DNA from 2 places in the Brevibacillus sp. NPDC058079 genome. Region 2 is predicted to be linked to the other one. Evidence: riboswitches for the same ligand, from Rfam matches in the RefSeq annotation. Region 2 holds a riboswitch; the other holds the start of a gene.
What was found. Region 2 has a riboswitch for cobalamin ahead of ACFVS2_RS27805 (ABC transporter substrate-binding protein). Riboswitches for the same ligand answer to the same signal wherever they lie in the genome.
Positions count from the first base shown of each region.

Region 1 (4,213 bases), on a different contig from region 2:
CTTCGTATTTGCGCATCGCTCTGACAAACAATTGCGCAACGAGAACCCCTGCATCTCGAAGCGTCGCGCGGAAACCGCGATGACCTCCCCGAGAACGTTGGGCAATCCAGAGCTGGTGAGAAATCGTTACCAACACAAAAATAAAGCGATACATGATCATTAATAAGTCAGTCACAAGGACAGGCATACGAAGTCGGCGAAGCACCTGCAAGATTTCAGCAAACGGCACGGTAAACAAAATGAAAGCAAAGCAAGATAAGCTCGCCATGGTACGCCAAAATAAAATCCAAACTTTACTAAATGATGACGTAGGCACATAGAGCACATACGAACCCAACTCCCATGCTGCCGCGACCTGGACGTGTACTTCTCCTGCTCTCGCCCCTTCTACCAATAGGGCAGGGAGCCCCGCCACGAAAAACGAGAGCGACACGATCATAAAGGCACAATAGATACGGACAGGAATACGGGCATACACCACTACCCATACCGTCATCCAAACAACGACGGCCATCTGCATCCATACATGTCCCACCAAGACGAGTAGTAACAATGCACTCGCCAGCAATAACTTATGAGCTGGCGGCAGACGTTTTAGCCTGCTTTGATAAGAAAGTGAATCAAGCTGCAGACCGTTCATTTTTTCCGCTTATCCAACCGACCTTTGTACAAGCCTACAGCGTAGCCAACCACTCCCGCTCCCAACGCCGCCTGCACCGCAAACAATAGACTCTCCGTCTCTCCCCCTGGTGGTTCTATCAGCGGTTGAAACCACGGTTCGTAATTCGGAGCAATTTCCTTAATCGCTTCCTCCGCTACGCCGTCTGCGCCGCCAAATTCCGAATCCTGCACCAGCAACAGCGGGACAATCGCCAATACGATTACCCCCAAGAGTAAAAGCCAGTTCCATCCTTTTTTCACAGCGATTCCTCCCGTTTGAGCAAACGAAGCTGTGTAAGCTCTTTTGCGTTGTAAGATAACAACCAGTTCCAAACAAGGACAGTCAACAGACCTTCACTGATTGCGAGCGGTACTTGCGTGAATGCAAAAATTCCTGCAAATTTGGCAAACGAGGCCAACACTCCGCCAGATTCAGCTGGAAATGCGAGTGCCAGTTGAATCGAAGTCACCAAATAGGTAGTGAGGTCAGCCAAAGCAGCCGCCGCAAAAACAGCCAGACGTTGGCTTCCGTTGACCTTCATGATCATCCGATAGATTCCGTATGCCACCAGTGGTCCTACTACAGCCATGGATACAGCATTTGCCCCTAGCGTAGTCAAACCTCCATGTGCCAAAAGCAAAGCTTGAAACAAGAGCACCATGCTCCCTAACACAGACATCGCAAAAGGCCCAAACATAATGGCGCCAAGCCCCGTTCCAGTCGGATGAGAGCTGCTGCCTGTAACCGAAGGTATTTTCAGTGCAGATAAAACAAACGCAAACGCTCCAGCAACGCCAATAAGGAGCTTCATTTCAGGATGTTCTTTTACAATCTTGTTAATCGAGCGAATTCCAAGCATAAAAAATGGCAAGAAGACAGCCCACCAAAATAGGGCCCAGGACAATGGCAAATACCCTTCCATGATGTGCATCGCATGTCCTGTCTCTGGTTCATTGAGCAAAAAATACAGGACAAAGCCCGCGATCATCAGACAAGTCGATACGAGACGAGATCGATTCATGTTCATTCCTCCTTCACTGACTTTCGTTCTTTCCTACAAATAAAAAAATCCCATCCATCAATGGACGAGATGTGCACACAAAACAACAGACTAACTATACAGCCTCATTGCCTCGTATTCACCGCTCCTTTCCGCGAAGGTTCTGTGGTGTGGCTACTAGGTAGGTCTCCTGGCTTCCAGATCCATGCGCTCTTTGTCCTTCCCCATACGAAAATGAGTGGTTTCCTTCTCAAAGAGAGCTCCTTGGTTACAGTGGCGGGACCGCTCGGGACTTTCACCCGATTCCCTGTTACCCTTTATGCGTCACATAAAGGCACCTAACGCCGACAATATGCAATTGACAGACAATTCATGTTTGTCCCACATCATTATACCGGATCACTACATAAATCGGAAGAATATAAGCAAAAACGCATAAGCCGATGCCCCACTACAAACGGAGCCATCGACCTATGCGTGCTTGTTCTATCTATTCTTTTGCGTCTACGCCAATTACTTCACTAATATGTTTAAAACCATCGCGCTGCATGAGCTTGAGCAGTTTTTTGTTAATTTGCTTGGCAATACCTGGGCCTTGATAAATCATCCCCGTATACACCTGAACGAGACTGGCTCCTGCTCGGATTTTCGCGTAGGCGTCTTCGCCGTTATAAATGCCTCCGACACCAATGATTGGTACCTTGTCTCCTACTTCTTGATAAATCTCCTTCACCCAAGCAGTGGAAAGCTCCGTAAGAGGTCTTCCGCTCAAGCCACCAGCTTCCTCGGCAAATCGATGTCCGGAAACCGCCTCGCGTGACAGTGTCGTATTGGTAGCGATAATTCCGGAAATGCCTTCTTCAACAGCAGCGTGAACAACATCGCGCATGTGCTCATCCGACATGTCTGGTGCTACTTTCAGCAATATCGGTTTTTTCTTGATGGCACGCGCTTCCATTTCGGTCGCCTTTTCCCTTACTGCACGCACCAAATGACGCAAGCTCTCTGTTTCCTGCAAGTCACGCAGATTCGGGGTATTCGGAGAGCTGATGTTAATGACGAAATAGTGACCGTATGCATAGAGCATGTCCATACATTTGCTATAGTCGATGGCCGCCTCTTCATTCGGCGTTACTTTGTTTTTCCCAATGTTAATCCCAATCGGAACATCTGAGTATGCGTAACCGACCAAATGCTGGGAAGCCAAATACGCACCGTGATTGTTGAAGCCCATCCGGTTAATGACAGCTTGATGTTCCGGCAATCGGAACAAACGCGGCTTCGGATTGCCTGGCTGCCCCTGCGGCGTCAACGTCCCGATTTCCACAAACCCAAAACCAAGAGCACCCAACGCATGATAGACTTCTGCATTTTTATCAAAACCGGCTGCAAGTCCGACTGGATTCGGAAACGTCATTCCCCACAGCTTATTCTCCAACCGCTGGTCTTTTACCTGATAGATCATCTTCAGGATGCTTTTGCCTGGAGCAGAATCCTCCACTAGCCTTAAGGCACCAATTGTCTTTTCATGAATCTCTTCCGCATCTTGCTGGAATAGATATTTTCTTATGAGCTGATACATCGGCTGCACTCCTTACTCCGTTTCTACCTTTTTACCTCATAGTAGAATACCATACTTTTTCGGGAGGATGTAACCTTTATACCTGATACATATTTCCAAGCAAGCAGGCAAATCCTAACAACACCACCACGCACAGGGGGATAAGTCTTTCATGAAAGTGGACGGAAAAATCGGGATTGGTCAAGCCATTATGGTGATGATGCTGACGATCGGCATTACGAACCACGTAACCGTCATCCCCCTCGTACTTAGTAAAGCAGGCAGAGATGCTTGGTTGAGCGTGTTGCTTTCAGGTATCCCCTTTTCCTTCTGGGCGTATCTGCTGTTTGTAATTAATCGAAGTTTGGTTCAACAGTCTTTGTATGAGTGGATTTCACAACGATCAGGAAAAATCGTCAGCAATTTCTTGCTCGTTCCAATCATGATTTGCCTGTACCTAATGGCGCTAACGAATCTGATCGATACGCAAACTTGGACAACCGTAAACTACTTGCCTCGAACACCCGAGTGGGTGACCGCTTTAGCCTTGATGGGGCTATGTGTACTCGCTTCTATTGGAGGTATGACCTCCGTTGGAATCACAGCAGGCATCTTGCTCCCCATAGTCGTGTTGCTCGGATTTTTCGTTGCTTTTGGCAATATTCCCAAAAAGGATTATAGTCTTTTGCTCCCGCTTTTCCAGAACGGTTTTCGTCCGCTGTTACATGGGATGCTTTACGTTGGCGGCGGTTTCACCGAGATGTTTCTGCTCCTGTTGCTCCAGCATCACGTACGAAAGCCGTTTCGACTCATACACTTTTTTGTCATGCTCGGTATCACGTTGCTGTTGACACTCAGCCCACTGACAGGGGCAATTGCAGAATTTGGACCTGTGGAGTCCGCTCGTCAACGTTTTCCTGCATTTGAACAATGGCGGCTACTCACGATCGGAAAAGACATCGAGAACATGGAGTTTTTCTCGATTTTTCAG
Region 1 covers NZ_JBHVSO010000004.1:332,649-336,861, forward strand. The annotation lists gene cbiQ (cobalt ECF transporter T component CbiQ) at 1-640, opposite strand, end outside; gene ACFVS2_RS14830 (energy-coupling factor ABC transporter substrate-binding protein) at 637-921, opposite strand; gene ACFVS2_RS14835 (energy-coupling factor ABC transporter permease) at 918-1,682, opposite strand; cobalamin riboswitch at 1,825-2,018, opposite strand; gene ACFVS2_RS14840 (quinone-dependent dihydroorotate dehydrogenase) at 2,152-3,243, opposite strand; gene ACFVS2_RS14845 (GerAB/ArcD/ProY family transporter) at 3,395-4,213, shown strand, end outside.
Region 1: it holds a riboswitch for cobalamin, as region 2 does, so the genes downstream of both, ACFVS2_RS14835 (energy-coupling factor ABC transporter permease) here and ACFVS2_RS27805 (ABC transporter substrate-binding protein) in region 2, are expected to answer to the same signal.

Region 2 (4,213 bases):
TATGTATGCATCCCTACTCGCTGTAGTGCTTCTTCACAAATTTGAACGTCTTCTGCGTTATCGGACTGAAATAGTCGCTTATGCGGGGCACGTCCCATATTCACGATTTCGGTTACCGAAAAATCGAATTCCACAGAGGTCTCCTGCCGTACTGCCGCCATTCGCTGAGCGTTTTGACGTGAGGTTAACTTGTACACGTCATCGCCATCGAGCGAGATCCATCCCGAACGCGGCTTCAGTACGCGATAAATGCTTTTTAGCAACGTGGACTTCCCGCTGCCATTCGGCCCGATCAGCCCCACAAACTCTCCGGAGCGTACCTCCAGACTGACGTTGCGAAGGATTCCCTTTTTCTCCAGTTCGACCGATATATTCTCAACCAGTAAATTCATCGTCCGCTACCTCCAAAGGAATAAGAACTCCGCAACATCAACCAGATAAAGAATGGGCCTCCACACAGCGCTGTCAAAATACCAATCGGAAGCTCTTCCGGTGCAAATGCAAGCCTGGCGACTACATCAACCCAGATGAGAAATATCGCGCCAAACAAAGCGCTGACAGGAAGAACACGTCTGTGATCTGATCCGACCATCACACGGACGATGTGGGGCATCATTAATCCAACAAAACCGATTGATCCCGCGATGGATACGATCACCCCCGTGAGCAGTGCCGTGATCACCAGGAGAAGCTTGCGGAATTGTACCGTATTAACCCCTAATGTCCCCGCTGACTCCTCTCCCATCAACATCGCATTGAGCGAGCGATATTGGGCCATTAAGACGATGAGACAGATGACGACAATCAATGTTGGGATCGTCAGGTACTCCCATTTCCCACCAGCCAAACTACCACTTAACCAAAACAGGACCGTCCCAATTCCATGCTCATTCGGGGCTGAAAAAACAAGGAGACTAGTAATGGCCGACAAGATCGCAGATATCGCAATTCCGGCCATGAGCAGGCGTACCGTCGAGTTTTGTCCTCCAATACGGGATAGCGTAAAAATGAGAATGATTGACACAAGGGAGCCTGTAAAAGCGCCAAAAGATAGCGCATACTGCCCGTACATGCTGAATGCTCCGAATATAATCACCGAGGTAGCTCCAACCGAAGCACCTGAAGATACACCTAACACATACGGGTCAGCCAGGGAGTTGCGAACCAACGACTGGATCGCTACTCCCACGACAGATAGACCTGCTCCGACGATCGCCCCCAAAAGTACACGCGGAAAGCGAATATCCCAAATAATCGTTTGCTCCCCTTTGGACCAATCCATCTCAATCCATTGGGTCAACATCGGAATTTTTGATAAGGCGATTTTCCATACCGTTGTCGGCTTAATCTCCACTGATCCCAAGGTAACTGCGAACGTAATGGAGAGGAAGAGTCCGACCAGTAGAGTAATGATAATATAAGGTAACTTGATCTGTTGCAGTGCTATTCCCTCCCTTAAAAGGGGTGTACTCTATTTGAATTTATCCGGGTAGAGTCCTTCCGCCAAAATTTTTAGCGCAATCGGTGCTCGAACGCCTTCAGAAGCCGCAGACAATGGCAATACCATTAGTCGTTGATTTTTAATCGCCGGGATATCCGCCAGTTCTTTTTTTGTCAAAAGGAAATTACGTTTTTGCTCAACGGTTCTATCACCGTAGTCTACGATAATAATCACGTCTGGATTGCGACTCACTACTTGTTCCCAACTAACCTCTGCCCAACCCTTTTGAATGTCATCAAAAATGTTCTTACCGCCAGCAGTCTTGATTAAGGACGTCATGTAGTTGTTGGCTGCTGTGAATGGTTTGTCTTCCCCGTTGTCGTACACGAACACTTTAAGTGGCTCGTCCACCTTGCCAATTTTACTAAGCGTTTGGTCCATTTCACTCTTCATTTTGTTGATCAAATCATCAGCTTTGTCTTCCACACGGAAAATGCGTCCAATATTCGTAATGTCTGCAAACACATCGTCGATTGTCGGGCCAGGCATACTAGATGACGCTTGCAGATACGATTTGATGCCGACTTTTTCCAAATCCTGCATCGATCCTACGCCCTTTTCGCCGAATCCGCTTTTCCATCCGGCGTACACGAAGTCTGGGTTCGCTGCCAGCAGCACTTCTTTCGTAGGATACTTATCAGACAGTACCGGAATCTTGTCGTAATCTGCTTTTAACTCTGGAAGGATTTCATCGTCTAGGTAAGCGGTTCCGACCATTTTATCAGCAAGGCCCAATGTCAACATGATTTCGGTGACGTGTTGGTTCAATGTCACAGCACGCTCAGGTGCTGTTGGATAAGTCATTTCGATACCATTATTGGTGAGTGTTACAGCCTTGCCCTCTGCTGCTGGTGCAGCTGTTTGTTCTGTTTTGGCTGGAGCCTGTGTTGTCGTAGTGGAGCCGCATGCCGAAACCAAAAGCATGGCAGCTGTCATGATACCGAAAGCTAGTCCTTTCATTACTGTATGTGATTTGTTTGCCTTAACCATCTGTAATCCCCTTTTCTATATGTATATGATGGGTTGAACCAAATCCTCCACAAAAAAAGCACCCCCCATTTCTATCGGGAGGTGCATGACAAACGTAGATATAGCTATAAGCAGGCACAAAGGCGCCCTTTCATAGACTGCTTCCACATCTGCCCCATCCTCGTGGGTCGATTGTAAATGATCGCATGGCAGGTCTCCTGGCTTACGGATCAACACACCCAGCTACCTTCCCATTTTTTGTCTCGCAAAAAACAGTGGCTATACGCTAGGCGCTCCTCGTTACAGTGGCGGGACCGCGCCGGTTTCTCACCGGACTTCCCTTTTAAGCTGACGGCATATGCCATCCAGCACCATTCGATACGTATTCAATTTTTACGATTTATTCATTAGTTGATAGAAGTCAGTTTTTTCGGGAACTGCGTGAGAATTTCAACGCCCGTTTCCGTAACCAATACATCATCTTCAATCCGCACTCCGCCTACACCTGGCAGATAGATGCCCGGCTCGATCGTAAAGACCATCCCTGGACGAAGCACTTCTTGGTTCTGGCTGTGAACAGACGGATATTCATGTACATCCATCCCAAGTCCATGCCCCAGACGGTGCATGAAGTATTCTCCGTAGCCTTTTGCAGTGATGACATCGCGAGCGGTTTTATCCAAATGCGCAAAGGTCACACCCGGACGAATCTCAGCAATTGCCGCTTCGTTGGCAGCCAATACTGTCTCGTAAATTTCTTGAAGCTGGGCACTGATCTCGCCTACAGCAAAGGTACGGGTAATATCGGATACATATCCGTTCGCTGCTACTCCAATATCAAACAAAAGCAAGTCGCCTTCTTGCACCTGGCGCGTTCCTGGTTTCCCGTGTGGCAGTGCCGACTTCTCCCCTGCCAATACCATGGATGTGAAGGATGGACCTTCCGCACCCAAGCGCTTCATCTGGAATTCCAGCTCAGCTACGATTTCCGTCTCGGTCATGCCTGTCTTGACTTTTTTCAGGGTCTCCCGCAAGGAATCCTCGACCAACTGAACAGCATGCTTCAGACGATCCACTTCATCCGCGGATTTGATCAAACGCATTTCACGCAGTGGCTCTTCCACGTCCACATAGCTCGACGCCAGAACAACTTGTCCAAGTGCTTCATAGCGCTCGACAGTCATATGACTTTTCTCAATACCGAGCTTCGTCAAATTCACTGGTAACACTTGCTTGAGGATTTCATACGGGTTTTGGATATCCGTATGTGTATGGATATCTTGAACGAACGAAGCCTCTGCCGCTGCCTCACGATCAAGAGCAGGTACAATTAAAGAAGGTTTTCCCTCAGCAGGAATAACGAGACCCATAAAACGTTCATGCGGGTCTGTAAAAAATCCGGTCAAATAGTAGACGTGCTTGGGAGAGGTAATCAACACCGCGTTCAGCTCTTGCTCTGTCAAAAACGTGTGGAGCTTCGAAATGCGCTCTTGAAACAACTTCTTCACCCTGCTTTCACCAATTATTCTATTGCGAGAATACCACTTCCCCATCAAAAAAAGAAGACTTCAATTGAAAAATCTACTTCGTATCGGACAACCTAAGGGTGGGGTGAAAACGAAAATGGAACAAATACTCGTCCATCAGGATGGCAAGCAGTTTGCTTTTCACATTTCGGGAAAAGGTCAGCCGTTATTGTGTATCCATGCGCCATGCATCGGCTCTATCAATTTTGTTTATCAG
Region 2 covers NZ_JBHVSO010000012.1:69,584-73,796, forward strand. The annotation lists gene ACFVS2_RS27795 (heme ABC transporter ATP-binding protein) at 1-392, opposite strand, end outside; gene ACFVS2_RS27800 (FecCD family ABC transporter permease) at 389-1,447, opposite strand; gene ACFVS2_RS27805 (ABC transporter substrate-binding protein) at 1,472-2,491, opposite strand; cobalamin riboswitch at 2,662-2,861, opposite strand; gene ACFVS2_RS27810 (M24 family metallopeptidase) at 2,878-3,969, opposite strand; gene ACFVS2_RS27815 (alpha/beta fold hydrolase) at 4,094-4,213, shown strand, end outside.